2 regions of the Candidatus Merdisoma sp. HCP28S3_D10 genome follow, and region 2 is predicted to be linked to the other one. Evidence: riboswitches for the same ligand, from Rfam matches in the RefSeq annotation. Region 2 holds a riboswitch; the other holds the start of a gene.
What was found. A riboswitch is a leader RNA that binds a small molecule or an ion and turns the genes downstream of it on or off. The one in region 2 is predicted to bind lysine.
Positions count from the first base shown of each region.

Region 1: it holds a riboswitch for lysine, as region 2 does, so the genes downstream of both, ACTNCH_RS02765 (Na+/H+ antiporter NhaC family protein) here and dapA (4-hydroxy-tetrahydrodipicolinate synthase) in region 2, are expected to answer to the same signal.

Region 1 covers NZ_JBQHTG010000001.1:600,886-616,814, forward strand. The annotation lists gene ACTNCH_RS02765 (Na+/H+ antiporter NhaC family protein) at 1-1,377, opposite strand, end outside; lysine riboswitch at 1,468-1,639, opposite strand; gene ACTNCH_RS02770 (asparaginase) at 1,776-2,768, opposite strand; gene ACTNCH_RS02775 (GntR family transcriptional regulator) at 2,784-3,443, opposite strand; gene ACTNCH_RS02780 (zinc-dependent alcohol dehydrogenase family protein) at 3,608-4,633, opposite strand; gene ACTNCH_RS02785 (GDSL-type esterase/lipase family protein) at 4,650-5,783, opposite strand; gene ACTNCH_RS02790 (FAD-dependent oxidoreductase) at 5,780-7,150, opposite strand; gene ACTNCH_RS02795 (hypothetical protein) at 7,128-7,706, opposite strand; gene ACTNCH_RS02800 (hydantoinase/oxoprolinase family protein) at 7,718-9,865, opposite strand; gene ACTNCH_RS02805 (C4-dicarboxylate ABC transporter) at 9,946-11,256, opposite strand; gene ACTNCH_RS02810 (winged helix-turn-helix transcriptional regulator) at 11,373-12,425, opposite strand; gene mgtE (magnesium transporter) at 12,729-14,102, opposite strand; gene iadA (beta-aspartyl-peptidase) at 14,363-15,502, opposite strand; gene ACTNCH_RS02825 (MATE family efflux transporter) at 15,522-15,929, opposite strand, start outside.
Region 2 covers NZ_JBQHTG010000003.1:327,916-343,844, forward strand. The annotation lists gene ACTNCH_RS09885 (hypothetical protein) at 1-3,830, shown strand, start outside; gene ACTNCH_RS09890 (NAD(P)/FAD-dependent oxidoreductase) at 4,013-5,575, shown strand; gene typA (translational GTPase TypA) at 5,627-7,453, opposite strand; gene ACTNCH_RS09900 (single-stranded DNA-binding protein) at 7,669-8,295, shown strand; gene ACTNCH_RS09905 (cob(I)yrinic acid a,c-diamide adenosyltransferase) at 8,423-8,908, shown strand; lysine riboswitch at 8,969-9,144, shown strand; gene dapA (4-hydroxy-tetrahydrodipicolinate synthase) at 9,238-10,128, shown strand; gene dapB (4-hydroxy-tetrahydrodipicolinate reductase) at 10,132-10,887, shown strand; gene ACTNCH_RS09920 (ABC transporter ATP-binding protein) at 11,207-12,037, shown strand; gene ACTNCH_RS09925 (Gldg family protein) at 12,039-14,117, shown strand; gene ACTNCH_RS09930 (DUF4340 domain-containing protein) at 14,118-14,696, shown strand; gene ACTNCH_RS09935 (ATP-binding protein) at 14,756-15,929, opposite strand, start outside.

The DNA.
Region 1 (15,929 bases), on a different contig from region 2:
GTAGGGTAACTGGGTCGATACGTGGTTCACATGATTACACTGGGCTCCCGCGGACGCCATAATGGTCGTATCGGAAATCGGGGAGCAGTGGTCGCCGCAGACAGCGCCCGCCATGCAGGCAGAGATGGCCACGGTCATCAACGCCGGATGGGTGGTCTGGAACGCGTCTACCACAATCGGAATCAGGATACCAAAGGTTCCCCAGGAGGTTCCGGTGGCAAAAGCCAGGAAGCATCCAACCAAGAAAATAATAGCCGGAAGCAGAGCAACCATACCCTGAGAACTGCTCTTAATCAGATTAGCCACGAACTCCGCGGCGCCCAGGCTGTCTGTCATGGCCTTCAGGGTCCAGGCGAAGGTCAGAATCATGATGGCCGGAACCATGGCCTTGAAGCCCTCGGGAATGCAGTTCATGCACTCCTTGAAGCCCAGGATCTTACGGCTCACATACAGCAGAATCGTGATGACCAGGGCGAAAGCACTTCCGATGGCCAGACCGATGGACGCGTCGCTGTTGGAGAAGGCGGTCACGAAGTCCGCGCCGTCAAAGAAGCCGCCGGTGTAAATCATGCCGATAACACAGCAGATGATCAGGGAAAGAATCGGAATCAGCAAATCCTTTACGGAACCATTTCCCACGTTATCCAGGCCTTCTGCGTTGCCGTAAGGTCTATCCGGCGTAGTAAACAGGTCGCCCTTCTTTGCGTTGTCCTCATGGACCTTCATAGAACCGAAATCAATGTTCAGAATTGCTATCGTAATCATCATAACGATAGTCAGAATCGCGTAGAAATTATAGGGAATCGCGCTGACAAACAGGGCCAGTCCGTCCTCTCCCTCTACAAAGCCGGTTACTGCGGCCGCCCAGGAAGAAATCGGGGCAATGATACAGATAGGCGCCGCTGTGGCGTCGATGAGATACGCCAGCTTCGCCCGGGAAATGTTGTGCTTATCCGTCACGGGACGCATGACGCTTCCCACGGTCAGGCAGTTAAAATAATCGTCGATGAAAATCAGAACGCCAAGGGCTACCGTAGCAAGCTGAGCGCCGGTGCGGGTCTTGATATGCTCGCCGGCCCACCGTCCGAAGGCCGCCGAGCCTCCGGCCCGGTTCATCAGTGACACAATGGCTCCCAGGATAACCAAGAACACCAGAATTCCCACATTGTAGCTGTCGGACAGAACGCCTACGATTCCATCCTCGAAGATGTGAAGCACCGTTCCCTCAAAGCTGAAGCCCGAGTAGAACAGGCCTCCCACCAGGATACCCAGGAACAGTGAGGAATACACCTCCTTGGTAATCAGAGCCAGAACAATCGCTACTACAGGCGGCACCAGCGCCCAGAAGGTAGCATACATAACAGGTACATAATCCATTTTTAAAATCTCCTTCCCTCGAAAACAGTCGAAAAAAAGACCGTGAGCACATACTTCCCGACTGTACTCACGGTCTGAACTTCCCCTTCGACCTATGATAGCTCTCCACAGTCCTGTGACAGTCTGACGCATATTCTGCGACAGCCCAGAAACCCATCCTTCGGAACGGATGAATCCCTTCGGCGGTCTTCCCTTTCCCGGCTGACTGGTTCCGACCTTATGTCAACCGATACTCCTGAAGCCCCGCGCCTCTATCATTTTCTAAAATTGCCTATGTGGCTATCCTACCACGAAATCGTAGGAAGGGCAAGTGTTCTCTACTATTCTGATACTTTTTGTACATATTTACTATATTTCGACAACATTGCCGGATATTTCAGCAATTTTTCTGTCTAACCTTATGACACTTCCCCGCAGTAATTCCGCGCAAAGATTTCCTTTACCTCCGCCGGGTCTTCTGTCTGTCCCAGCGCCCACATCATTTTCGTCACAATGGCTTCCGTAGTCATATCGCGGCCCGGAATGACGCCGCAGTCCAGAAGCTTGCGGCCCACCTCATAGAGGGACAGATCGCTCTTCTCATAGAGACACTGGCTGCACACCGCAATGCTGACCCCATGATCCGTCAGTTTCTTCAGCTTGGGAAGAAGGTTCCGCCGTTCAAAATGGGTACCGCCCGCACCAAAGGCCTCGATGACAACGCCCCGGTACCCCAGCTCCAGCAGGCTGTCAAAAATCTCCGGCTTGGTTCCCGGAATCAGCTTCATCAGAAATACGTCCGTACAGAGCTCATTTTTCAGCTCAAAGGGAGCCGCCGCCTTTTCTCCTGCCCGGCTGTGCTCCAGATGTACGCCGTCCGCATAGATTTTTCCGATATAGGGCGCGGAAATGCTTTCAAAGGCGTCAAAGCCCATGGTCCGCACCTTTACCGCGCGGCAGCCGCCCATAATCTTATCGTCAAAGGCCACCATTACCCCGCTCAGACCTGCGTCCACCGCCGCGAAGGCCGTCTGCAGGTTCCGCTTGGCATCGGTAAACATCTGGTCGATGGGAATCTGCGCTCCGGTCAGCACCACCGGCTTCGTCAGGTTCTGCAGCATATAGCTGAGTGCGGAAGCCGTATACGCCATGGTATCTGTGCCATGGGTGATGATGATGCCGTCATAATCCGGCAACGCCTCCGCCACCTGCTCTGCCATAAACTGCCATTCCTCCGGCTGAATATTGGAGCTGTCCAGATTCAGGATATCCCGGCTTTCGATCGCGAAGCCTTCCCGCAGCTCCGGCATCCAGTCCAGAATTCCGTCTCCGGACATTCCCGGGGTCAGCCCCTCCTCTGAATGGGTACAGGCAATGGTTCCGCCTGTCGCCAGCAATAATACCTTTTTCATTCTCTTTGTTCCTCCTTACCCCTGCCAGGGCGCTGCCGCCCGGTCATGAAAATACAGTCGGTATTCCACACCGCTCAGTTCTTTATCCACAAAGGCTCTCGCTTTTTCCACGTCCCGTTCCTTCAGGGCCTCCACCAGCTCCAGATGCGCTTCCATCGCCCCCACCGCGTCCGCGCTTTTCCAGTCCCGCACCAGCACCCGGCGCAGCTTGTTCAGGGTTCCCTCCAGGGTGGAAATCAGATAGGGATTCCGGGACAGATAGGCGACCGACATATGAAACTGCATATTCATGTCGCTGTACTGCCGGTAGGTGCCCTCCTTCATGGCCGCTATCTGCTTATGTACCTCCGCCTCCAGGTGTGCCAGCTCCTCTTTCCCCGCGTACTGGATCGCCAGCTCTGCAGAGGCCTTTTCCAGGATTCCCCGGAACTGAAACAGGCTCTGCAGCTCCGCCACCGAAAGCCCTCTGACCAGATACCCCTTGTTGGGAATCTTGTCCAGGAATCCCTCCATACAGAGATAATTCAGCGCCTCCCGGGACGGAGTTTTGCTGACGCCGAACTTTTCCGAAATCTCCGCCTCGGTAATCATATCATTTTCCTCATAAACCCAGTTGATGATATCCTCCCGCAGGGCTTCGAGGACTTTTTCTGTCATAGACTGCCGTTTCGCCATAATGAGCCTCCTGTATCTTAAGTCTGCCTGTTGTTTTTTGGAATATCAGTGATATATCACTGATATTTGTATCGTACACCCGGGGATTTCCTGTGTCAATAGAAAGAGGACATTATCATACATTTTCTCTGATAATGTCCTCTTTCTGTTTGTATCCTGTTACCTTATTTTTCCGGAGAAATAATATATTTTCCTTTTGCGCGAAGCTCCGGTTTTCCTAAGATATCTGCCAGCCTGTCCAGACCGCATACCTCATACACCATACTGCTTACATCCAGCCGACCGGAATCTATTAGATCCAGCGCTCTTTTCTGTGTATAAGGATTAATATAAGAAGCCTTTAGTTCCAGTTCCTTCCGAAAGATTTCAAATGGCTTCACAGAAATCGTCTCATCTGGTTTAGTCAAACCGAACATCATAACAACTGCTTTATTTCCAGCAATATCGATGGCCTGTTCAATGGTAGACGGACGTCCCACACACTCAATAACTGTATTAATCCAGGTCATGCCCGCCTCCTTCAGGCGTGCTTTTACATCTTCATGAATCGGATCGATGCACACGTCAGCACCCAGCTTTTCCGCTACTTCACGTTTACTCTCCACTGGTTCCAGAAGCGCTATTTTCGCGGCTCCTGCCAGCCTTGCCAATTGAAGCTGTAACAGACCGATCATGCCTCCTCCGATGATGACTATCTGATGTCCCGGCTGAATCTCACACATATCCATGCCATGCAGACAGCAGGCTACCGGTTCCGTCATGGCTCCCTGCTCAAATGTTGTATGCTCTCCCAGCTTGTAAACCTGACGCTCATCTACCGCGCAATATTCTGCGAAACCGCCGTTTACAGTTGTTCCATAGCCAATCATATGCTCGCAGTAATGAGCTACTCCCTTTCTGCAGGGATCACATGCCCCACAGTAGCAGTTCGGATCGATGCATACCCGGTCTCCCACCTGATAATGCTGCACTTCACTTCCTACTTCGGTTATCACGCCGGAAAATTCATGCCCCAGAATCGTCGGGGGCGTTACCTCTGCTGCTCCTTTGTCCCCTTCATAAATATGTACATCTGTTCCGCACACACCACAGGCCTTTACTTGAATCAATACATCCTTCGGTCCCACCTTTGGCATCTCATGATCTTCAATTCTCAAATCATGTTTTCCGTAAAATACTGCACTTCTCATTCTGGTTTTCTCCTTTTTATTTTCCGCAAAGCAGGGAAAGATCGATCTGCTCTGCCAATGTTTTCCCGCCTTCGATACCCGGATGCAGTTTATCCTCTGAGCCACCCTTGGGGTTCAACCTGCTCTCGTCTGCGGGATCCTTCGCCCAACTGTCAAAATCAAAAATTTCATCAAATACCGTTGACCGACGAAGCAAATCATTCACACAGTTACGTTTTTCTTCATGCCAGGGACGCCAGTGATCCTTACAGCCTTTGAACGGAAGCAGGGTCGCCGCATAAATCTTTGTCTGATGATAGTGTGCCGTATCCGCGCAGCTTTCCAGGCCTGCCACTATCTCTTCCGCACTGACCGCCTCCTCCGGGGGAGCTTCCCCTATTGCCGGATGTAGGATATCATTGATACCCTCTAACAAAATCACTGCGTCCGGTACAAATCCATTTGCAAATACGTCCCGCTCAAAACGGACAATTCCACGCTCTCCGAACCAGCCTCCATGTCCGGAACCCACGGAAGCATCATGCAAAAGCCGGTTTCCACAGATCCCCATATTCAGTAACGTTACCCTGCCCTGATACGTCTCCAGCAATCGCTCTGCAAATGGAGCTGTCCACCGGGACATATGGGTAATGGAATCCCCAAAAGCTACTACTGTAAAGACAGGTTCTTCCGTCCGCACAGCGATTTGATCCAGACCTGTCACACATTGATGTAATGGTTCTTTTTCAAAAAAACTTCCGGTCAATCCACCTTCATTTTTCGAATACCATACACCCGTCATGGAATTTGCCAGAAAGGTACAGGCACTCTTCACCACATTCTTTCCGGACCATCGAAGCTTAATCTGTATCTTTTGCCCTGCTTCTGCCTTCTGGATCACTTCATCTGACCAGATCCTTTTTCCAGGTGCTACTGCTATCCGACGCTGTCCGTTCACAGTGACAGGACATTTTTCCCCATCTCTGACCACAAGCCATGCCTCTTCTATATGAAGTGTTTCTGTTCCGAAGGTATTCTGGAATCTTATCTTAAATGCTTCGCATGGCGGAAACGCACAGATCTCCACATACTCTGTCTCATTTTCCACATAAAGCGGGAATGCCCCGAAATCCAGACTTCGGTATCCCCAGATACTGTACCAGTTTTTCAATCCTTAATCACTGCTCCCTGTCTAGTCAACGTCTCTCTCAGCTTCTCCGTCGGTACATCCCCGGCTTCACAGCCTTCTCCCAGCGCCAACGCTGCCGCAGTTCCCGCTGCCTGTCCTGTAGCAATGCAGCAGGGAATCACACGGTAACTGGCTGCCGCGCCAGAGGTTCCGCTGATGCATCTTCCGGCTACTAGAAGGTTCTCTATCTTTTCCGGAACCAGGCAGCGGAATGGAATCGTATAGTAATCATTCACCTGGTGGAAAGTTGCCCCGCCGCCCTCTGAATTATGAATATCTATAGCATAAGCAAAGGTACAGATGGCATCCTCAAAATGCTTTCTATCCAGGATATCCTCTGTAGTCAGCTTATACCGTCCCTTGATATGTCTTGTTTCCCGTACACCCAGACGAGAGGCCATCTCAATTAGCTCAATATTCTCACACCCTGGAACATACTTCTGCAGAAAATGAAGTACTTCAAATACCTGACGGCGGCCTTCCATGACAGCCTTGCTGATTTCCTCTGTCCTGGTTGCGTCTACGTAAGCCATACGGGTAGTATTGATTTTCCAGCGGCCTTTAATGGGTTCCTCATAATTTCCCACCTCGTGGCGGTCGATATCCCAGTCGCCGTTGGCGCGCGCTTCTTTAATATACCAGGACCAGCAGTTTTCGCCCGGAATTCCCAGCTCGCCCTTCGCTTTTTTCTCCTCCAAAGCGCCCACAAACTTCTCCCGATCGATATTGCCTACTTCAAAGAACAGGGTAACCGGCTGCATTACTCCATCCTTCTCATCGCCCTTTACGAAATCACCGCCTGCAAAGTAAACCACGTCTGCATCTCCGGTACAGTCGATATAGGTCTTTGCACAAAATACTGCCATTCCCTCTTTCATGGCTGCCACTACGCCTGTAATCTTCCCTCCATCAGTCAGCACATCACATACCTGTACATCATACAGGATTTCTGCACCGGCCTCACGTACCATTTCCTCCATTACCACTTCCAATATTTCTGAAGAAAATGGCGTCACATGACAATGACTTTTTATATAGTACGAACTGTAGGTGCTCATACCTTCTACTCTGGAAGGATGAATAGCGCCTCCGCGCTCCTCTGTACGGGTACAGAGTTCATCAAAAATTCCTTTCACAATCTGCTCTGTCGGCTCGTCGTTATAGCAGGTCATAAATGGACCCACCAGACCTCCGGTCGCCATTCCGCCCAGCATCTGCTCCCGCTCAATTAACAAAGTTTTCGCTCCGTTCCGTGCAGCAGCCACCGCTGCTCCAAATCCGGCAGAACCGCCTCCGATCACCAGCACATCTGTCTCTATAATTCTGTCAATCTGCTTCGTATACTGCATGATTTTCCTCCTTCTCTTTCAACCCCTTTTCCCAACATACCCATGCAAATGCATTTGCTCCTATCTCGCTCAGTGCCGGAACCCCCGTTTTCCCAACGCAGATTGGCCCAATTTTCAGAATAGGGACCTGATATCTTGCCGATAGCATACCAATCTGATTCTGCTCCAGATAATGAAAATACTCATGATAAAGAATCAGGTTCAGCCCATTCTCATAAGACATTTCGTTGTGCTCACTCCAGAGTTTCACTGATTTCTTATATATGGTCAGCTGATTTTTCCCGGACAAATATTCACAGAAATACCGGTATTTTCCCAGCACATTATCGACATCTTCACAAGTAATTTTTACCTGATCCTTTTTCAGAATGTCCAGCATAGCAGGAAGCTCATTCTCCCGGTACTGCTCCAGGAACTGCTCTGCCTGAGCTTTCCCAACTGCCCAGGCCATTTCAAAAACATCCCTTATCTTATCTTTTGGTATCTTATGAATCATATAATCTGTCAGCAAAATCTGCATACTGCTCTCTTTATCGGGAAAAGGATATTGCTTCATATAGTTCTCCTTTAGTCTGTTCGTGCTGAGGTCAGAATCATCAGCTGATCATCCTCCCGGACTGCTGCAAGTTCTACCTCTGCCAGAGACTTCATCTGTGCTTCGTCCAAAAGTCCGGACAGATCCAGGATTCGCTTTCCAAATATCAGATAGGTATTGGGCAACGTTTTGCCTCCGTCATTGTACTCCGTCATATTGTCTACTGCCCGAAGTAATGCGTTCTCCCAGTTTTTTCCATCTGTCACGTACACTTTTCCATTCTTTTTCTGAAGACGAATAACACCTTCTTCATCCGCAATCGCTGTAGGCTTGCTCACTGATTTAATCAGGCCAAAGAGTTTTTTACTCTCCATCTTATATTGCATTGCATACATCATTCCGTTGCCTGCCGCCGTATAGACATTCTTTATGTCTGTATTCAAGTGCTCTGCTACTTTTTTGCGAATCTCCTCCTCTGTCAGTTTTCGATTCGTCATATCCTTGGAACGAAGCTCTGTCGTACCGATAGCAATAGCTCTTACCATGTTTTTCGTCGCATCAACCTCCACCGATACCTCTACGGTCTCCGGTGACGCACCGGAATGAATGGCTCGTTCTTCCGCCTCACGCCGCACAGCCAGAATGTCCTCCTGAGTTGGATTGGCAATGGTACGCTCTACCGTATCGCGAATCATAGCCAGCGCTACACCGATGGTCGAGATAACCGACGCATTTTTCGCATTCCGGTGTTTCATGGACAGGGTTTCTGCCAAATGAGGTACCACCGCAGCCGCTCCTCCGCCTCCGCCTACCAGCACAATGGTTCTCGGATCCATATTGTAATCTTCAATCAGTGCTTTTACAACCTTTCCATTCTTCACGGCAGACAACCGAAGCGCTTCCTTCGCCGCTTCCTCCACAGACATTCCCATGTTGTCAGCCAGCGGCTTCCATGCCTTTCTCGCTGCCTCCACGTTTCCTTTTGCATAATCCTCGTCCTTTACATAACCGGCGAGATTGGCCGCGCCTGCCAGAGACAGGGCAAATTTTTTTCCGTTAGAGCACTGCACATACGCGTAATCCGGGTCTGTATCCGTGGGCTTTATCGCACAGAGAACCGGATCAACAATATCTGCGCTGTCAGAATAGACCTCATAATCCAGACCTGCAATATGTACGCTTCTGGGTCCTACATCTGAAATTTTTCCATTTTCAATCTGAATCATACTTCCGCCGCCGATGCCCACTGTGCGCACATCCAGAGAAGTCAGATAGGTCTTGTGACCGCCTACCTCGGCGTATTTGACCATGACCTTTCCATCTTTCACACAGGAGATATCCGTACTGGTTCCTCCTACCTCTAGGAAGATACCGTTGGTCAGCTTCTCATACATCAGCGCGCCGGCCACTCCTGCTGCAGGACCGGACAGAATCGTCAAAATCGGTCTCCTGCGCACCTCATCTACTGTCATTACACCACCGTCACAACGCATTACCATAAGCGGCGTCTGAATTCCGGCTTTTTTAATACTGGATTCTGTCATATTGGCTGCATCCAGCATCTTTGGCATAATGCTGGCGTTGACAACCGCGGTACGTGTTCTTACCTTCAGGCCATAAAGCTTGGATATCTCGTTGGTGGCTGTCGCTGTAATTCCCTTTTCCTGGCAGATCTCCGAAACCTTCGTCTCGTTCTCCGGATGGTCTACACTGAACGCCTCAGCCGCCACGATTGCCTCACAGCCTTTTTCCTGAAGCCGTATCACTGCCTCAGCTGCATTCTGGCAAAATGCTTCAGTTTCACTCTCCACATACTCATTTTCTGAATGAAGGCTCTTGGTAGCCGTCAGGGGAATGTCGCCCATGACCGTATCGCTCTTGGACTTGGCGCCCTCAATTCCTTTTCCGATGGTTACAATACCTACTTTTACTACGTCGCCTTCCAGCAGGGCATTGGTCGCCTGTGTCGTTCCATGGGAAATAAATACTACATCTTCCGGCTTTACCTGATTTTTCTCCATGATCTCACGCAGTACCTGCACGATACCGGCTGCTACGCCTGCTTTATCCTTATGGGTCGTAGGTACCTTGGCTGTGCTGACCAGTTCAAACGTATCATTATTGATCAGTGCTGCATCCGTAAAGGTACCGCCTACGTCAATTCCAATTCTAACTTTCATGTTCCTACCTCTTTTTCTGTTTAAAAGTGTTGCGACCTATAATACTACAGGCCGCAACATTTTTTACTCTGTGAAATTTTTTACAGCCACATCACTGCGCTCACTACGACACCGACGATAACAACCGGCCAGATCCAGGGCAGGAGACGTTTGGTAACAGATGTTATCTCTTCGCCTGTATAGCTTGTTACCCATACATTATGAGTATTGGTCGGACAGCACAGCAGCTGCATAACGGATACGGATGCAAAGCCTCCCATTACCGCATTGACCGGAAGGATATTCATGCCCACCATCAGAGCCGCAATTCCAGCTCCCAGGCCCCACAGGTTCAGCGGTCCACGGTACAGGCACAACGGAGCCAGTACAATGAAGAATAGCAGGAAGGAAACCAGACCGTTCGGTGTAACCACACGCATAATCGGCTCCAGAGATGTCTTTACAGAAGGCTGATTGATAGCCAGAAGCAGCATTCCGATACCAATCATCAGCATCGCCGACGGCGCTGTCGCGGAAAATCCATCAAACAGGGTCTTGGTCAGCATATTCATGGTCCGGCTCCATCCGGCCTTCAGGCTGGTGAAGATACAGGCCCATACAATCGCAATCATAAAAGAAATAATCAGCGGAAACTTAAAGCCGATAACCAAAATCAGCGGAATCAATGGCGTAATCATCGCCAGACCACCCATGATTCCTTTTATCTGATAGACATCATCCTCAGCCTCTCCTACCGGAGCAGAAAAAGCAAATTTTCTTCCCACCTTTTTACAACGAACTACAAAGAATATGATGCCAGAGACAAAAGCACCTGCCGCGCAAATTGCCTGAATTAAAAATGTGTCATCGAAGCTGGTTCCCAAAATTGCACCAATTGCGTTTACATTTGATAAATTCACGTTATTTCCTACACAATAGGAAAAGAGCATTACAGCAGAGGCGGTAAACTTATCCACACCTACTGAAACTAAAATCGGAATCACAATCGTACCAACCATGATTACGGTTCCCAGTCCATTTACTACAGAGAACAAAATGGATGCGATGATAAACAGTACCAGGGTTACAATCAGGGTCTTATCGCCGCCAAGTTCAGCTCCCTTTTTAATCATTGTTTCACTGATACGTGTTTTTTCCATCACCATACCGAGCCATCCTGCAAAAATCGCTACCATAATCGGGTCACCAAGCCGGAGAGCACCCGCCTGGATAACGGCCTGTAAAAAACCTATGGCATTGCCATCCGCATCCGTGGCCACAGCCGGGACTCCACCTATCAGACAGATTCCAACAGCCAGTACAAAAAGTGCCAGTACTGTCGGCATCTTACGGGTAACCATAAGACCCATGATAACAAGCATAAACAGCAAAATCAGTATACCTTGAAGCATATCACATTTCTCCTTTTTGTTTTATTATTTAAAAACGGCCACACCTGCGCAGTTTTATGTACCGCCTTTAAGTTCTTTTATATCAAACAGGAAAACAGATTATGCCTAAGGATACGTTAATTTACTTCAATCAGGGCGTAACAGTTTTCCCACAAAATCTGACGTGCAAAAATGTCACAAATCTGTTTTCCCGGTTCTCCCGCTTTACGAATCACCGGTTGAAACGCAAAATTCTGCGATATCTTTTCTACCACCTGCTCCAGTCCTTCCATCTGTCCTCCGATAAATACATCCTTGACCGGGAAGAATAACAGCGCGCTTTTAATTACCTGGGTAAGCTTTTCTGCAAGTTTATCCGCAGAAAAACTCTTCAGAGCCGTTTCCTGGGCAATGGCCATCGAGCCTCCGGGATTATTCTCATACCCGGCAAAGTTTCCGCTCAGGACTGCGGAACTGATATCGAAAATAGAATCCTTCGAATTATGAATCATTTTCCGGTTCAGCACAAAGCTTGCCGTGATTCGTTCTCCAATATTCACATAAGCATAATCTGTGCAGCTTGCATCAGCCGTCTTCAGATAATAATTTAGATTATAACGATTCAGAAGTTCCTTCTTTACCGGAACTCCACATCTGGTAGCCAAAGCCGTCTCAAGACGAATCAAGTCTGAAGAAAGAGATGTGGAAAATTCTGTCATTAAATCATACTCCGGCAGATCATCCTGGCACAAAAGACCCAGTCCAATGATACGCGTCGGAAGTTCTGTTTTCCCATTCTGAATTTCCTGTACAAAATCACCTATCACCTTTAAAAGTCGATTGCCGGAAGTGTACCGCGATATCAGCGTCCGCTCCGCAATCCGTTTATCGGACAGATCAAACACCTCCGCCTTCACACCGTTTCTCAAAACAGAAACCGTAATGATACATCCGTAGTCTTCCTTTATCTGCAAAAGGATCGGTTTTCTTCCGCCAGTAGATACGCCTTCCCGTACTTCCTCAACCATTCCGTTTTTCAAAAGAAGCGACACAGCCATACTTACGGTACTTGGCGAAAATCCACTTTGTTCCGCTATCTCAATTCTGGAAACAGGCCCCTGTTTTAAAATGTATTCCAGCACCTTTGCTGTATTATTCCTTTTTACATCCTTTAAAGATTTCTTATCCATCTATCATACCACCTACTAATTTTTAATATCGAATTAAGTATACAATTCTATTTTCTTTTTTTCAATGGGCAGTATGCAATTTTATAATTATTTTAGAAATAGAAATCCTTGTTTATCTTTTTTCTATCTTCGAATTAAGTATATGACGCTTTGATTATTTTGTCAATTACCAAGTCTGTTTTCTTTATTTTTTTAGCTATTTTTACAAATTTTTTAGCTCATTTTTGTATATATCATATAAAATTAAGGCGGATATGGAACCCCTATCCGCCTTTTGTTTTTTCGATTTTAAAAATAATGATTTTACACCAGATGAATGATATCAATCAGCACCACGGCCACCAGCCCGTAATACACCACGATGGCCACCAGGTCGTTGATGGTCGTGATCAGCGGTCCGGACGCTACGGCCGGATCCACGCCTACCTTTTTGAAGAAAATCGGCGTCAGGGTTCCCACCAGGCTGGACACCACCATGGCTCCCACCAGGGATACGCCCACGCAGGCGGAAATCATCATGGAATAGCCCAGGGGAAAGCCCTTAAGCAGATGAATGTAGGCTCCCAGGAACAGCAGGGCCATCACTGCCAGAATCACGCCGTTGAAGAAGCCAATCTTCATTTCCTTGAATATCAGCTTCACCTTCTGTCCGGTGGTCAGATTTTCGTCCATCAGCACCCGGATGGTTACCGCCAGGGACTGGGTTCCCACATTGCCGGCCATATCCAGAATCAGGGACTGGAAGCACATGACGATGGGAAGCACCGCTACGACGGATTCAAAGACGCCCACTACAGCGGATACTACCATGCCTAAGAACAGCAGAATCACCAGCCAGGGCAGTCTTTTGCGGATGCTCTCCCGGGTGGTTTCGTTTAAGTCCTCCTCCGCGGTCAGACCAGCCAGCTTTGCGTAATCGTCGCCCATCTCGTCGTCCACGATTTCCACGATATCCTGAGTGGTGATGATACCGCCGATACTCCGATCCTCCAGCAGTACGGGAATGGAATCCTCTGCGTAGTCCTTGATTTTCTCGATACACTCGCTGATTTTCTCATGATCCATGACATAGGGATAAGAACGGCTGATCAGATCCTCCAGCTCCGTATGCTCCCTTGCGATGATCAGATCCTGCAGCTCAATGGCGCCGTAATACTGCTCCGCCCGGTCAACCACGTAAATCGTGGAAATGTTATCATTTTCCCCCGCCTGCTTCACCAGCTCCCGCATAGCCTCCCGGACAGTCAGGTCGTTGTGGATCAGGATAAAATTGGTGGTCATGTAGCTTCCGATTTCATCCTCGTCATAGGACAGCAGAAGCCGGACGTCCTCGCTGGCCTCTTTGTCCAGCATTCCCAGGATTTTACACTTTGTGTCGTCGTCCACTTCCTCCAGAATGTCTACCGCATCGTCGGAATCCATCTCGGAAATGACCTTGGCCTGCTGTTTTAAAGACAGCTCCTTCAGATACACGTCGCCGTCGTCCAGATAGGCGAAAATCTCCGCCACACGCTCCGCGCCCAAGGCTGAATACAGGCGTTTTCTCTCCTCCGGCGTCAGAAGCTCCAGAGCATCCGCTATATCATTGTCGTGGTAATCAAAGAGCCGATCTACCAGCTCCTCCCGGGACAGACCTGCCCGGATAATTTCAATCAATTCCTCTACATACTTTGTCATTTTCTGCCTCCATACCTTTCTGATACGGTGTGAATGATTCTTAAGAGGCAGCGCACAAAAAGCATGCAGCCGTTATATTCTCACAGGGATCTTCACGCACAGCTGCATACCGCCACTTATTCTATTCGCACCGCAGTTTCTACTTCGTCCCGAACTGTCGCAACTGTCCATGAAATTCACCTCCTGGATTGTGGTTTTATTCTTCCTTTGTGAGTATAGCATTTAAAAAGGGGAGATACAACCCCCCTTTCCAATCTGCGCTATGCTTCATAGGTTCCTTTTTTCAGAACCCTTCCGTCTTTTCTGAAAATTCTGCCGCCTGCCACATAGGTATCCAGGCTCAGCTTCCGGTCAAAGAGAAGGAAATCTCCGTCTGCCCCTTCTCTTATAACGCCCTTCTTCGGAAGCAGGTCAAGACTCTCCGCCACCTGGCTGGTCAGGTAGGGAAGCGCTTCCTCCAGCGGCATCCCAAGCTCCTTTACCATATAGTTCAGTTCCTTATACAGGGCGTCCACACTGGATACGCCAATTTCCAGCAGCGTACCGTCCTCCGCGTAATTGGACCAGCTTCCGTGTCCGTCTGAGCTCATGGTCATGTGCTCTGTGGGAATTCCTCTTTTTCTGGCTTCCAGCACACATTTTCCCGGAGAGATATGCATACCGCAGGTCAGATCCACGTAACCGCCCCGTCTAAGAAGCTCGTAGCCCTCCTCCATCAGCCTCTCATTCCGGTTCACATGGGTCGGCCGGAAGATCCGGATTGGAACAGAGCTTGTCTCCAATGCCTGAAAAACCGGAGTCAGTCCCGCCGGATCGTCCCCCATATGAAGCACCACGATACCGGGCTTTCCGCTGAGCATTCCCGCTACCCGGGCTTTGCTGGCAATCTGAATCAGCTCCGCCTCCGTCACGTTGGGAGCCCTGTGATCCGAAATGGCAAGCTTCACCCCGAGAATCTCTTTTATAAATACGATATCCCGATCCGGCTCGCCTGTAATGGTCGGACCGGGATATCCGTAAGCCCCGGTCAGCATATAGGCGCTGACGCCCTCCTCGCAGAGGGCTCTGGTCTTTGCGTATAGATTGTCCACGCTTCTCGTAATCCCGTCGGTTCCCAGCAGTCCCACCACTGTGGTAATCCCATACTCCACCAGCTCGGAAAGCTGCAGCTCCGGCGTCCGCGTATGAAAGCTTCCTTCTCCGCCGCCTCCCGTAATGTGTACATGCTGATCAAGAAAACCCGGCGTCAGGATTTTTCCTTCCCCGTCCAACACTTCACATTCCACCGGAAGCTCGCCGATCTGATCCTGAATCCGCTCTATTTTCCCGCCGCAGACCAGTACATCCTTTTTTCCCAGATATTCCGGAGCATACACCTCCGCATTTTTCACCAATAACATGCCGCGTCCTCCGTTTTTCTTATACCGCTTCCGAAACGTAACTTGCCCGTATCTGTTTTCTTACCAGCAGGAAGCAGACCACCTGCAGGCTAATGGTAATAATCCAGGATACCGGATAAGAGATAAATAAAATAAACAGGGAACGGTATCTCGGAAATACCCCGTAGATCCATACAATTCGCGTTCCCACGGTTCCGATAATGGAAAGAACCATGGGCACGCCGGAGCGTCCCATTCCACGCAGGGCTCCCGGAATTAGATCCATAATACCGCACAGGAAATAGGGTATGGTTGTGATGGAAATAATTTCCATTCCCGCCTGGATTACATCTGGTTCCTTGGTATAAATCTGCAGAATCTCCGGTCCGAACAGATAAAACGTGGTACCGACGGTTCCCGCAATCGCCAGAGAAATAATGCCGCAGTC
Region 2 (15,929 bases):
ATAACGCGCCGGCTACCTACCTGAGTCGTGCGGGCGGCCTGATTGGATACAATATGAGTGGTATCACCCATTGCAGTGCGGTGGGAACCAAGACAGGCGCGGGAGATTATAATTTCAACGTGTCGATAACCACGTCGAAGAACAGCAATTCTGTTTATACCGGTGGTCTGGTGGGATACAGTGAGAATTATGTGACCCTTTGCTACGTGGACCAGATTCGGGTTTCCGGCTGTCAGCAGAGCGGCGCTTTGGGCGGTAATATCAACCAGCGGTACGGCCAGCTTGAGGATTATATGGTGGACAAGAGCTGGCAGGATACGGATCTGTTCTATTATTGCTGGGTTACCAATTCCAGCGTAAGCGGAATGTATCAGACCGGAGGCGTCTATGGAGTTGCTTCTGGAACCCGGCGAAATTACAGTAAGGGTAATACCGTGACCCAGACCGACCCGGCGTCCTACTATGCCGGTGGCGTTACAGGACAACTGGGAAGCTCGGCAGCACAATACGACTATGTGGAGAACTGTACAGTAACCACAGAAGGCAAAGGAGCCGGAGGCATCTCAGGCTACGGTGATAACTATAACTATGAGACTGTTGTAAATTGTCAGATTCAGGCAAAGCAGAATGCCGGAGGCGTCGCAGGCGCAATTCCTGACTATTATGTAAGATACAGTAAGGTGGAGGGCAGTACCATTACGGCTACGGACAGCTATGCAGGCGGCATCGTCGGATATACGGCAAGCCACAGCTCGACCGGAACCAACGCCTATATCGACTGCTTTGTTACCGGGTCTCAGATCAAAGCCGGCAGCTATGCGGGCGGTCTGGCCGGAGCCTGCTATGGAAAGGATACAACCTTTATCCTGATTGACGACAGCGTGACCGTTTCCGCGGACAGCTATGCAGGCGGCGTCTTTGGTCTGGTGACTGGCGGAAAGCATTATCGTCATGAAAGCGGAGCGACGGTATCTGCCAGTCGGCAGAATGCAGGCGGCTTTGCCGGGGAGCTTCTGGGCTATTGTCAGAAGTTTACCAGCCAGGCGTCAGCCACTGCGGAGACAGTTGCCGAGCTGGCTTATCCGCAGACGAAGGTGTATTCCTCCATCATCTCCGGTAAGATTTCCGGAGGCTATAACGTGGGAGGTTTTGTGGGCATCTTTGACAAGGGTCTGCGTCCCATCGACCCGGAGAACGGTAAGGAACTGGATGACAGAGACACCGGTTACACCCCGTATCTGAGTCAGAATTATTACTACAAGCTTGTACTGGCTCCGGTTTCCCTGAACTGCGCCAGCGTGACAACCCTGAAGCTTACCTATAACAATGTGGCAGAAATCACCGATACAGGAAACGACGAGGGAATCGGTTACCTGCGTGTCTATGAGGGAATCAAGAGTGAGAAACCCACCATCGCAACACAGCTGGGACAGATTATACCCAAGGTAGAAGCGGACAACAAAAAGACGTTGACGGAGGAGAAAGCAAAGGAGACTGCGAAGGTCAGCGACGAGGTGCTTGCATCCGGCTGGTTCTATTACAACAAGGTGACTCAGAACGGCTTATATCTGCATGATGGATCCGGTAATGACCGAATCTTTGATACCCGTGTCTGCCAGAAGGAGGGAACCACAGTGACGTTCCCGTGGCTGCGTTCTAATAGCTGGAATTATATTCTGTTTACGGACGGTGAAAAACCGGAGGGCTATGTGGCTTCGGGTTGGTATCTGAAGCAGTGTTACGGAATGAACAAGGTTAATGCAGATAAATTACAGAATGGCTTTGCGGGACAGGACGGTATCCTGCTTCCGGCAGCGGCCAGAGGAAGCGACGCGTCCGGTATCTCCCTTCTGTATTCCGATGCGGATATTGCGGTGGAGCCGGATACCCTGAAGCTGTACGCCAGCGGAATCGACCGGCTGAATATCGATGTGCCGGAGGATATCATGGGCTATGGCCTGACCTGGCAGGTGGAGAATACGGAGGGTGATGTGACTGCGTCCGGCTCCATCGACGAGCTTCTGGCTTCCAGAAGCGGCGGAGGCGGGGCGACCATCAGTCTGCGCTATGATTTTAACAGTTATCTGACACTGACACTGAAGATGGAGGGTGAGACCTGTGAAACCTATGCGGTGGATCCGGCAACCCTTGCGAGAACCCTGTCCTCCAGCGGCAGCGACCAGTATTATATCCGAAGCGGCGGCGTAGTCTCCGTATCGGCGCTGGCAGAGGCCCTGAAGGCAGAGGAGAGTGAGAATGGGGCAGAGCAGGCCGGAGCCTATGCGGATCAGGCGTTCGCGGCAGAGGGAAGCTTTGTACATCTCTATGGAACAAAGGCACTGAAGGAAGACGGACAGATCGTAGATCTGACCACAGGTGAAGTCACCGGAGGCGTAGAGAAGGCGGCTGTAGGAACGGCGTGTCTGAACAGCCAGGCGGCATACACCACTTATACAGACAGCGGAACGATTCTGGATCTGTATTCCGAATATTCTCTGGCTACCACAGACGGACTGACGGCGGCGCGCCGGTTCCGCTTATTTGCCAAGGAGGGACAGACCTTCGCGGTAGATGTGGATACGGCATACGCGGACGGAGCGGGAATCCATGATATCATTGCGGACGTCTACGCCAATGGACAGAATCAGTATCAGTATCTGTCCTATCTGACGGCGGACGGAAGCGTGAAGGATCTGGGTGACCGGCTGCACTGGCCCACCGAGCTGAAAAACAGCGGACTGGGCGAGCTGGCAGGCAATATCCGCGGTACGGAGCCGATTCTGCTGGTTCGCTACCAGGATAATACGGTGGCGGCCTTCCAGTATCTGACCGGAACCCTGGTGGCGAAGGACAGCGGAGAGCAGAAGAAACTGAATTTCGTAAATTACGCGACCATCTGGCTGATGGATCTGAAGTCCCAGTTCCGGAAGGCGGACAATACCGCTTACCTGGCTGCTGTGGATCTGGCCGGCAATCTGGCGCAGGAGCCGATCGATACGGATACGGCGCTGAATGTCATCGGCAAGGCCGGAGGCGGCGAGGGCGTCGTAGAGGAAGATACCAGAAGCGCAGACCGGGTAACCGTGGGCACCAACCTGGTGGATGGCACGCTGAACGCAGCGGGAGCCGACTGGAAGGAAGAAGTGCTGCAGGCCAAGGGACCGAAGGGACAGGGCTTCCTGGAAGAAGCAGGGGCGCTCCTTGAGGACGCTCTGACGGAGCTGGCGACCGGCGAGAAGCGCGCGGAAGGCGGCGAACAGACGAAAGCGGCAGTGATTACGCCGGAGAATGCGGAAAGTCTGAAGGATACGGCGGAGACGCTTCTGACAGACACCGTGAACGCCGGAAAGCTGAAGCAGAAGCTGATGGCAGAGGGCGTATCAGAGAAGGAGGCCGCAGAGCTTCTGGCTCTCTATGGAAAATCTGTGCAGACAGCCATTGACAGCGCTGCTGCCTACAGTGTGGCGGAAGGCGCGGAAGCCGGAGGCTCCACGGAGGCGGACGGAACCGGTAAGGGAAGCGGAGATAAGAAAGAGCTGCCCACCGACGGCTACGTCATCGCCATGAACAGCGAGACCGGCGAGTACGAGGTTTACAGCGAACAGGATCTGCTGGACGGCAAAAAGCCGCAGGCTTCCCTGGTAAGCGAAAACCAGAAGCTGACGGCGCTGAAGTCTGCCGGACTGCTGAAGAATACAGGCATTGACCTGGAAGCACTGAAGGTAACGGCGGAAGAAAACAGTCAGGGTATCCTGCTGCTGGCATGCGCGGGCGGAACTGTTCTGATTCTGCTGCTGGTTATGTACCGGAAGCGAAAGAAAATTGGATAAACAAGGTTGCCGGAAACGGTGACGGAAAAAAATAGTGTCGGCCTCGGCCGACACTATTTTTCTGTACCCCCTGTTTACATTCGGGGAAAAATCGTGTACAATAAAGAAAACGTGTGCCTTTCGGAAAGGGAGCAGGAAGCACAGAGAAGATCAAGAGAACAATCGGGAAAAAGGAGCTTTACATGAAAAAAGCAGTGATTATAGGCGCCGGACCGGCAGGTGTGACGGCGGCGTATGAGTTATTAAAAAAGTCGGACGAGTATGAGGTACTGATTCTGGAGGAGAGTCAGGAGATCGGCGGTATCTCCCGCACAGTGCGTTACAATGGCAACCGGATGGATATCGGCGGACACCGTTTCTTCTCCAAGGACGACCGGGTAACAAAGTGGTGGGACGAGATTATGCCCCTGCAGGGTGCGCCCTCCTATGACGACCGCGTGCTGGGACGTACCGTTCCTCTTGCCCAGGGCGGACCGGATCCGGAGAAGGAAGACCGGGTGATGCTGACACGTAACCGTGTATCCCGTATCTATTACGGAAAGAAGTTTTACGACTATCCGGTCAAGGTCAATGCGACTACTATCAAGAACATGGGCTTTGCCACCACCATGGTGGCGGGCTTCAGCTATCTGAAGGCTGCCGTAGCCAAGAAGCCGGAGGATTCCCTGGAGAACTTCTATATCAACTGCTTCGGCAAGAAGCTGTACTCCATGTTCTTCGAGGGCTATACCGAGAAGCTGTGGGGACGTCACCCCAGCGAGATTGACGCTTCCTGGGGTGCTCAGCGTACCAAGGGACTTTCCATTATGGGAATCCTGAAGGACAACGTACAGAAGCTGGTGCCGAAGAAGCAGGACAAGCACCAGGTACAGACCTCCCTGATCGAGGAGTTCAATTATCCCAAGTACGGCCCGGGCCAGCTCTGGGAGACCGCTGCGTCTGAGGTAGAGAAGATGGGCGGCGAGATCCGTAAGGGCTGCAAGGTGACCAGACTGCATACCGCGGACGGCCGGGTACAGAGCCTGTCCTACGTACAGAACGGCGAGGAGCATACCATCGAGGGCGACATATTCATTTCCTCCATGCCGGTGAAGGATCTGGTAGGCGGCATGAACGATGTGCCGGAAGAGATGAGCAAGATTGCGGCTGGACTGCCCTATCGTGATTTCGTGACGGTGGGACTGCTGGTGGATAAGCTGAATCTGAAGAATGAGACGAAGCTGAAGACCCTGAACAATATTGTCCCGGACTGCTGGATTTACGTGCAGGACGTGGGCGTAAAGCTGGGCCGTATCCAGGTGTTCAACAACTGGTCCCCGTATCTGGTTTCCGATCCGGATCACAAGGTATGGATTGGTCTGGAGTATTTCTGCAGCGAGGGCGATAAGTATTGGAACATGAGCGAAGAGGAGTGGGTGAAGTTCGGTATCTCCGAGCTGGTAAAGATGGGCGTCATCACCAGCGAGAAGGACGTGCTGGATTCCCACAGAGAGCGGGTGAAGAAAGCATACCCGGCTTACTTTGATACCTATGACCATATGGACGACCTGATTCAGTACCTGGATACCTTTGAGAACCTGTACTGCGTAGGCCGTAACGGTCAGCACCGCTACAACAACATGGACCACTCCATGGCTACCTCCTTCGAGGCTGTGGACAATATCCTGAGCGGCCGAAAGGATAAGAAGAATATCTGGAGCGTGAATACGGAGAAAGAGTATCACGAGGAAAAGAAGGAAGCATAAAGGTGACAGATATATAAGAGGGCGCGGCCGAAAGGCCGCCCCCTCTTAGTTTTACGCTTTCTTAAATCCGGCTCTCTTTCTCAGGGTCGGATCCAGAATCTTCTTACGAATTCTTAAGCTCTTCGGAGTGATCTCCAACAGCTCATCTGTATCGATAAACTCCAGACACTGCTCCAGGCTGAGTACCCGGGGTGTGGTCAGTTTCAGAGCCTCGTCGGCGCTGGAGGAACGGGTGTTGGTCAGCTTCTTGGTCTTGCAGACATTCAGCTCGATATCCTCTGCCTTGCCGTTCTGGCCGATTACCATGCCGGCGTAAACCTTTTCGCCCGGTCCGATGAACAGGGTACCGCGCTCCTGGGCGTTGAACAGACCATAAGTGATAGCTTCGCCCGCCTCGAAGGCAATCAGGGATCCCTGCTTCCGGTACTGGATATCGCCCTTGTAGGGACCGTAGTTCTCGAAAATGGTATTCAGCACACCAGTACCCTTGGTATCGGTCATGAACTCGCCTCTGTAACCGATGAGTCCTCTGGCCGGAATCAGGAATTCCAACCGGGTCGCGCCGTTGCCGTTGCTGTGCATATTGATAAGCTCGCCCTTGCGCTCGCCCAGCTTCTGGATGACGTTTCCGGCATATTCGTCGTCTACATCAATGTAAGCGCGCTCCATAGGCTCCAGCTTCTTGCCCTTCTCATCGGTGTGGTAGAGCACTTCTGCCTTGCTGACTGCGAACTCATAGCCCTCGCGGCGCATATTCTCGATGAGGACGGACAGATGCAGCTCGCCCCGTCCGGATACCTTGAAGCGCTCAGTGGATTCGGTTTCCTCCACGCGCAGGCTGACGTCGGTGTTCAGCTCCCGGAACAGGCGGTCGCGCAGATGACGGGAGGTGATATATTTGCCTTCCTTACCGGCCAGGGGACTGTCGTTTACCAGGAAGTCCATGGAAATGGTAGGCTCGGAAATCTTCTGGAACGGAATGGCTACCGGGTTCTCCGGAGAGCACAGGGTATCACCGATGTGGATATCCGCAATACCGGAGATAGCTACGATGGATCCCACGGTTGCTTCGGATACGTCCACCTTATTCAGACCGTCAAACTCATAGAGCTTGCTGATCTTTACCTTCTTAAACTTGTCCGGGTCATGATGGTTTACCATGACCATGTCCTGATTGACACGGATCGTACCGTTGTCCACCTTACCGATACCGATACGGCCTACATATTCGTTGTAATCGATGGTACTGATCAGAACCTGGGTTCCGGCCTCCGGATCTCCCTCCGGAGCAGGGATATAGTCCAGAATGGTCTCAAACAGCGGAGTCATATCCTTCGGCTCATCGTCCAGGCTGCGCATAGCGTAGCCTGCCTTGGCGGAAGCGAAGATGAAGGGGCAGTCCAGCTGCTCGTCGGAAGCGTCCAGATCCATGAACAGCTCCAGAACCTCGTCTACTACCTCGTTGGGGCGGGCCTCCGGACGGTCAATCTTATTGACACAGACGATAACCGGAAGATCCAGTTCCAGGGCTTTCCGCAGCACGAACTTGGTCTGGGGCATCGCGCCCTCAAAAGCGTCGACCACCAGGACAACGCCGTTTACCATCTTCAGGACACGCTCTACCTCGCCGCCGAAATCCGCATGGCCCGGGGTGTCGATGATATTGATCTTGGTGCCTTTATAGGTGACTGCCGTGTTCTTGGACAGAATGGTGATGCCTCGCTCACGCTCGATATCGCCGGAGTCCATGACACGATCCGCGACCTCCTGATTGGCGCGGAATACGCCGCTCTGCTTCAGAAGCTCGTCTACCAGTGTGGTTTTACCATGGTCTACATGGGCAATAATTGCAATATTTCTGATATCTTCTCTTTTCATAAATCATTTCCTCAATCTATAAAACTTCGTCAACCCATATAGTTTATCACATTTTCGGCTAATTACAAGGAAAATCTGGTTTCCCCTAAATTTTTTTAGGGAAGGTGTTCTAAATGGAAAAATCTGGGCATATATATTTATGAATAATACAGGAGTCCGGCGGAAACAGGCAAAAAACGCGATTTCCAAAGGCAGAAGAAGGGAGAACACAAACTATGTCAGATAAGGTAATTGAGAACAACCAGGTGTCGGTAAGCGGAGAAATTGTATCGGGATTTACGTTCAGTCATGAGGTATTCGGGGAAGGATTTTACATGATGGATCTTCTGGTCCGCCGCCTGTCTGACTCGGCGGATCTGATTCCGGTGATGATTTCCGAGCGGCTGATTGACGTAACGGCGGATTATGTGGGAGCCTTTATCCGTATCGGCGGACAGTTCCGTTCCTACAACCGGCACGAAGAGAAGAGGAACCGTCTGGTGCTGTCGGTATTTGCCCGGGAGGTGGAATTCCCGGAGGAGGAGCCGGAAAATGCCAAGACCAACCAGATTTTCCTGGACGGCTATATCTGCAAGCCTCCGGTTTACCGGAAGACGCCCCTGGGCAGGGAGATCGCGGATCTGCTCATTGCGGTCAACCGTCCCTATGGGAAATCCGATTACATTCCCTGTATCTGCTGGGGCCGGAACGCCCGCTTCGCCTCCGGCTTTGAGGTGGGCGGCCACGCCCAGATCTGGGGCAGAATCCAGAGCCGGGAATATGTAAAAAAGCTCAGTGAAACGGAGTCTGAGCGGCGGATTGCCTATGAGGTGTCCGTAAGCAAGCTGGAGTACGAATACTGATCCCTTGCATTTCCTTCTGTTTTGTTGTATGATAGGCTTAATTTCCAAGGTATCATGAAACAGATGTTTCACAGCTCCTGTATGGAAAGCTGCTGTGAATGGAGTGAACGGTAAGGGAGTATAAAAAATGGGGAAAGCACATGTAACTGTCTTCTGCGGCGAAGGAAAGGGCAAGACCTCGGCGGCGCTTGGACAGGGAATCTTCGGGGCCAGCGCAGGAAAATCCGTTATTATTATACAGTTCCTGAAGGGGAAGGTCGGAGAACGCATTGATTTTATCAAGCGTCTGGAGCCGGAAATCAAAGTATTCTGTTTTGAAAAATCGGATCTGAGCTTTGAAGAACTGTCGCCGGAGGAGCAGCAGGAAGAAATTATGAATATCCGCAACGGTATGAATTTTGCCAGAAAGGTTCTGACCACAGACGGCTGCGATATTCTGATTCTCGACGAGGTGCTGGGTCTGGTGGATAAGGGGATCATCAGCATAGAGGAAATGAAGGCGCTTCTGGAGGCCGGAGACGGCGATACCGAGCTGGTGCTGACAGGAATCAAGATGTTTGACGAGCTGTATCCCTACGCCGACGATGTATTTTGCATCAACACACGGAAATAAAGACATTGACAAGCAACAGTCACTGTGCTAGTCTAAACATAGTTCATATAATTAAATAGGAAGAAAGATAGAGGTTGCGTTTTCCATAAGTACCTTTTCGGATATGGCAGGCATAGACGAAGAAGAGGGAAAGGGGCTGACGCCGAAAGAGATTGTTTCCTGTAAGTGGTTTCTTGGGCATACCGTGAAGAACGATATGACTGTCATCAGTATTCTGATGGGGCGCTATCCGGGGAATAACACATAAGAAACGGGATTCTTTTGGGGCGGCCATTGCAGGTACGCCTCATTTTTTAACCTTTATAGTTTCAGACCAGGAGGAAGAAAAAATGGCTATTTTTAAGGGAGCAGCAGTTGCAATTGTAACACCGTTTTTCGAAAATGGAGAGATTAATTTTCCGAAGCTGGCAGAGCTTCTGGATTATCAGATTGAACATGGCACAGACGCCATCGTCATCTGCGGAACCACCGGCGAGTCATCTACCATGAGCCACGAAGAGCATCTGGAGGCGATCCGCTTTACCGCAGAGCACGTCGCTAAGCGTGTGCCCGTTATCGCAGGTACCGGATCCAACTGCACTGAGACAGCAATCTATCTGTCACAGGAAGCAGAAAAGTACGGCGTGGACGCGCTGCTTGTTGTGACTCCGTATTACAATAAGGCGACCCAGAAGGGCCTGATCGCCCACTATACCGCAGTGGCAGAGTCTGTGAGCCTGCCGATTATCATGTACAACGTACCCTCCCGTACAGGCTGCAATATTCAGCCGGAGACGGCGGTAGCGCTGGCAAAGAATGTGAAGAACATCGTCGGTATCAAGGAAGCAAGCGGAAATATTTCCCAGGTTGCGAAGCTGATGCAGCTGGCAGACGGATGTATCGAGCTTTATTCCGGAAATGATGACCAGGTGGTTCCGATCCTGTCCCTGGGCGGAAATGGCGTGATCTCCGTGCTTTCCAACGTGGCGCCGAGACAGACCCACGATATGGTTATGAAGTACCTGGAGGGCGATACGGCAGGAAGCCTGGCGATTCAGCTGAAGGCGATTCCGCTTATCGACAAGCTGTTCTGCGAGGTAAATCCGATCCCGGTAAAGGCAGCCCTGAATCAGTTGGGCTTTGAGGTAGGACCCCTTCGTATGCCGCTGACAGAGATGGAGCCGGAGCACCAGGCGCAGCTGAAGCAGGCAATGATTGATTTCGGAATCGAGGTAAAATAAGATATGACAAAGATTATTCTTCACGGCTGTAATGGCCGTATGGGACAGATGCTGACCGGACTTCTGAAGGAGGATCCGGAGGCGGAGGTAGTGGCAGGCGTGGACGGTTATACCGGCGTCGCAAACGACTATCCGGTATTCACTTCCATTGACGCGTGCGATGTGAAGGCGGACGTTATCATTGATTTTTCCAACGCGAAGGCGGCAGACGGACTGCTGGATTATTGCGTGAGAACGAAAACCCCGGTGGTTCTGTGTACGACGGGACTTTCCGAGGAGCAGCTTGCGAGAGTGGAGGAGGCTGCGAAGGAGACGGCGGTTCTGAAGTCCGCCAATATGTCTCTGGGTATCAATCTGCTGATGAAGCTTTTGAAGGAAGCTGCGCCGACTCTGGCGGCAGCAGGCTTTGATATTGAGATTGTGGAGAAGCACCACAACCAGAAGCTGGACGCGCCCAGCGGTACCGCTCTGGCACTGGCGGATTCCATCAACGAGGCTTCTGACGGAGCTTACCATTATGTGTATGACAGAAGTCAGGAGCGCAGAAAGCGCGACAGCCGGGAAATCGGTATTTCCGCAGTGCGCGGCGGTACGATCGTAGGCGATCACGATGTAATTTTCGCCGGCACCGACGAGGTAATCACCTTCCAGCACCGGGCATATTCCCGCGCCGTATTCGGCAAGGGAGCTATCCAGGCAGCCAAATTCCTGGCAGGAAAGCCGGCGGGTAGATATGATATGAGCGACGTTATTGGCTAACGAGTAAAAAGATGGACGGGTTGGGGCTTTATAGTTATCATTGTGTACAGCGTTTTAGCGGACAGTGTGTGCTGCCTGCGGACCTTGCGTCCGTGGGTGGCATACACTGTCAGATAAACGATGAACACAGATAACTACAAAGTCCCGGCCCTGACTTTTACCCGTTCACAAAACTTTCACGTAAAAATCACACAATTCATTCAGAAAAAACACAAAAGAGGAATATCCTTAAACAGATGTGTCTGTCCAGGGATACTCCTCTTTTTTATTGCAGAAGTAAGAAAAGGGTCAGACGAATACAGTGAAGGAGGAACGAAACTTGATCGAAGTTAAAGATCTGGTGAAACGCTACAGTAAAAATACAGCGGTGGATCACCTGAATTTTCATGTGGAAAAAGGTCAGATATATGGCTTTCTGGGGCCGAACGGAGCAGGAAAATCCACGACCATGAATATGATGACCGGCTATCTGGCGCCTACAGAGGGACAGATTCTCATCAATGGCTATGACGTGGCCGAGGAACCCGGGAAGGCCCGGAAATGCGTGGGTTATCTGCCGGAGCTTCCGCCCCTCTATCCGGATATGACGGTACGGGAATATCTGCGCTTCGCAGCGGAGCTGAAGCAGCTTCCCAAGGGGGAGCGGAATACGGAGATCCTGCGGGTGATGGAAGAAACCCGTATCGGGGATATGGAGAACCGCCTGATCCGCCACCTGTCCAAGGGCTATAAGCAGAGGGTGGGACTGGCCCAGGCCCTGCTTGGGGATCCGGAGGTGCTGATCCTGGATGAACCCATGGTGGGCCTAGATCCCAAGCAGATTATCGAAATCCGCGAGCTGATCCGGAGTCTGGGAAAGAAGCATACCGTCATCTTAAGCTCCCATATCCTGTCAGAAATTTCCAGCGTCTGCGACCAGGTGCTAATCATTTCCCACGGGAAGCTGGTAGCCAGCGACACGCCGGAGCATCTGGGCAGCTACATGAAGCATTCCGATGTCTGCGAGCTGCAGGTGAGGGGAAGCAAAGAAGCCTGTGAGAAAGCCATGGAGCTCCTAAAGCAGGTGGAAGGCCTGGAGGTAAAGACCACCACGGCGTCCCTGGAAGATGTGTTCCTGGAACTGACGTCAGACGAAAAGGAGGAAAAGTAACATGTGTGCAATTTATAAAAAAGAGCTGCGGGCGTACCTGACCTCCATGACTGGCTACATTTTCATGGCGGTACTGCTGGCAGTCACCAGCCTTTACTATGTGGCCAACTGCCTGGTGGGCGGATATCCGGTCTTTGGGGCGATCCTGTCCTCAGTGTATTTTGTACTGCTGATCATCGTGCCTGTACTGACCATGCGGAGCATGGCCGAGGAAAAGCGCCAGAAGACTGACCAGCTTTTACTGACCGCGCCGGTCTCCCTCTGGAAAATCGTGCTGGGCAAATATCTGGCCATGGTGACGATCTTTCTGATTCCCATGGCAATCCTGTGTCTGTATCCGCTGATTTTGCTGCAGTTCGGTACCGTGTCCCTGCCGATGGCGTATACGGCAATTCTGGGCTATACCCTGTTCGGAGCGGCGTGTCTGGGAATCGGTCTGTTTCTGTCGGCGGTGACGGAAAGTCAGGTCATTGCGGCGGTACTGACCTTTGGCGTCCTGTTCTTCCTGAATATGGCCTCCGGTATTGCTAATGTCATTGGCGCGTCCGGGGTAGTGGCGTCAGTTTTGAACGCCCTTTGCATCTACCAGCCTTTTATCAATTTTGTGCAGGGTATGTTCGATCTGACAGGCGTCCTGTATTATCTGACTGTGATTGTGCTGGCTCTGTTCCTGACCGTGCAGCTTCTGCAGAAAAAGCATGGGACCTACCGGGCCAGCATGGTGGTTTTTGGCTGTGTGGCTGCGGTGCTGGTAAACATGATAGCAGGAAAGCTTCCTTCCCAGTATCTGAAATACGATGTGAGTGAGCAGAAGCTTTTTACCACCGGGGATCAGACAGAAGAACTGGTAAAGGGGCTTGACGAGGACGTTACCCTGTATCTGATTGCCCAGGAGGGCAGCGAGGACGCCACCCTGCAGGAGCTGCTGGAGCGCTACAAGGGACTGTCCTCCCACATCAAAATAGAAACGAAGGATCCGGTGCTTTACCCGAATTTCGTCTCCCAGTATACCAGCGAAAAGCTGTCTGAAAACAGCGTGCTGGTGGTAGGCCAGAGCCGTTCCAAGGCGGTAGATTATTATGATATCTATCAGTATGGCATGGATTATTCTACCTACAGCAGCTCCTTAAGCAGCTTCGACGGCGAAGGACAGATTACCAGCGCCATTGCCTATGTGACGGCGGAGGATATGCCGGTGGTTTACACCCTGGCCGGACATGACGAGGCAGAGCTGAGCACCAGTGTCACAGCCTCCATCGAAAAAGAGAATATTGAGCTGAAAAGCTTAAGCCTGCTGACGGAGGAAGCCGTCCCGGAGGATGCAAAAGCCGTTATCATTTACGGAGCTGTATCCGATATTTCGGAGGATGAGAAACAGAAACTGGAGACCTATCTGGAGCAGGGCGGTCAGGTAGTGACGCTGCTTGGCTATACGGACAAGGATACGCCGAATCTGGACAGTCTGCTGTCTGATTATGGCATTTCCCTGGCTGACGGTCTGGTTCTGGAGGGCGACAGCCAGCATCACCTGCCCAATTATCCCTATTATCTGCTGCCGGATATCCAGAGCACGGATTATACTTCGGATGTGAGCTCCCGGTATGTACTGCTGGCCTTTGCCCAGGGCATGACAGAAAGCCCGGATAGCAGCGATGATCTGGCCTATGAAAGCCTGCTTGGCACATCGGCCCAGTCCTATTCCAAGACCAACCTGGAATCCGAAAACTTGGAACAGGAGGAGGGCGATATCGCAGGCCCCTTCGATCTGGGAGCGGTTGTTACAAAAACCATAGATGAAAATGCGGAAGCGAAGCTGGTGGTATTTTCCTCGGAGACGCTGCTGGACGAACAGATCGACAGCATGGTATCCGGTGGCAACAGTACCCTGTTTATGAATGTGATGAGCAAGCTGGTGGATCACGAAAGCACCATTTCCATAGAACCGAAGAGTATGGAAACGGAGTATCTGACCGTCACCTCGGGAAGCGCTCTTTTGTGGGGAATTCTGACGATTGTTCTGATACCGCTGCTGTTACTGGTGACAGGCGGCGTGATCTGGTTTGAAAGGAGGAAACGGTAAATGACCAGGAAAAAGAGACAGATAAGACTGCTGGCGGCCATAGCCGCCCTGGCAGTCCTGGGACTTGCCTATGTTCTGGTAAGCCGGGCGGACTGGAACAGCGAGGAAGCGGATACCGTTATGGAAGAGCTTTCGATCCTGACGGTAGCTCCCGCTGAAATCCGGGAGGCAGTCATCACAAATTCCTACGGAACCCTGCGCTTAAGCTATGATGGCGAGACCTGGGCCAGTCCGGACGATTCGTCCATGGAGCTGAACCAGGACGCTCTGACGACGCTTTGGGGCCGCTTGAATCCCCTGTCTGCCGTCCGGGATCTGGGCGAAGCGCCGGAGGATCTGAGTGCTTACAGCCTTTCCGATCCGGCCATCACCATTGCGATCACCCGGGAGGACGGCAGCGAAATTACGGTTTCCATTGGCGGTACCGCCTCCGACGGAAATGTATATGTGATGACCTCTGAAGGTGATCATATCTATACCTGCGACAGTTATCTGGCGACGGCGTTTACCTGCCAGCTTAGTGATTTTGAGGCGGCTGAGGAAGAAACAGAGGAGACAGAAACCGAGTTGGTTGATTAGGAAAACAGACGGGCCGGGACTTTGTATATCTGATAACTACAAAGTCCCGGCCCTGGTTTTCAAAGATTTACAATTTGATGCAATGAAAAAAGCTGCGTCCTGTTCTCAGCTGCATTGGAAAGGATTTTTTCATCAAAACCATTTTCCGAAAACAAAGCATAATAGAATTGAGCCTTTTCTTTCAATGGAGCAAGCTTTGCCAAAGTGTCAAGGTATTCGGAGTAAGAAAAAGGTGATCCTTTGAATTTACATTCTCCCACCAGATACTTTGTAGCGTCCCGATCCATGCACAGAAGATCAATTTCTGTTTCAGCAGTACGCAAGCCATTAGGTGCGCTATTATCGCGTACAGTCGTTTTACCGGTCCAACGGCCCATTTTGGAGTAACGGAAAGGAAGCTCATTTTTCTTCTGCATCTCGCGGACAAATTCACGGCAGATATCTTCAAAAGCAAAGGACGCAAATTCATGGAGGGCCGGTTCTACCACGTACTGATAAACGCCTTCCACATCTCCATCTTCAAGCTGTGAAAAATTGGAAAATCCAAAAGCATACCAAAAGCGGAAGAAATTATCTGTTAGTCGATAGGTTCCTCGGTTGGAGTTGGCATGTTCCTTGATTTTAGCGTCTACGGAGAATTCGCGCTCTACGATACCAAGTTCCGTCAGATTTTTCAGATAAACACAGGTTTTTGAGGTATCCTCTATCAGAGACTTTTGACTGATATCATTCAGCCTGGTGCTTCCAAGGGCAACGGTCTCAATAATGGAATTATAGATGGGCGTCTCCCGCAGCTCCTGATGAAGCAGAAAATCGACCTCACTGTATAGAATACAACCCTTTGTCAGGATATTACGCCTGATATTTTCGGAAATCGTGAGCTCAGGATTCCATTGGCGCAGGTAATGTGGAATTCCTCCGAGGACAGCGTAGGCAAGAACTTTGTCGAGATCTGAATAATCGGGGAAGAATCTGGCCGCGTCATAGAATCCCATTTCTTTCATTTTATAGATGCCGGTAGCTCTGCCATAAAGCGGATTCTTTTCAGAAAGCAACTCCTTTTCCATAAAACTCATGGCGCTGCCGCAGAGAATGAGCATGACATTACTGTTTCGAAGCTCTGCATCCCAGAGGTTCTGTAAAATAGAAGGAATACTCCGGTCGCCGCGGCACATATATGGAAATTCATCAATCACCAGCAGCTTTTTGTGATCTCCGTAGGGAAAATCCAGG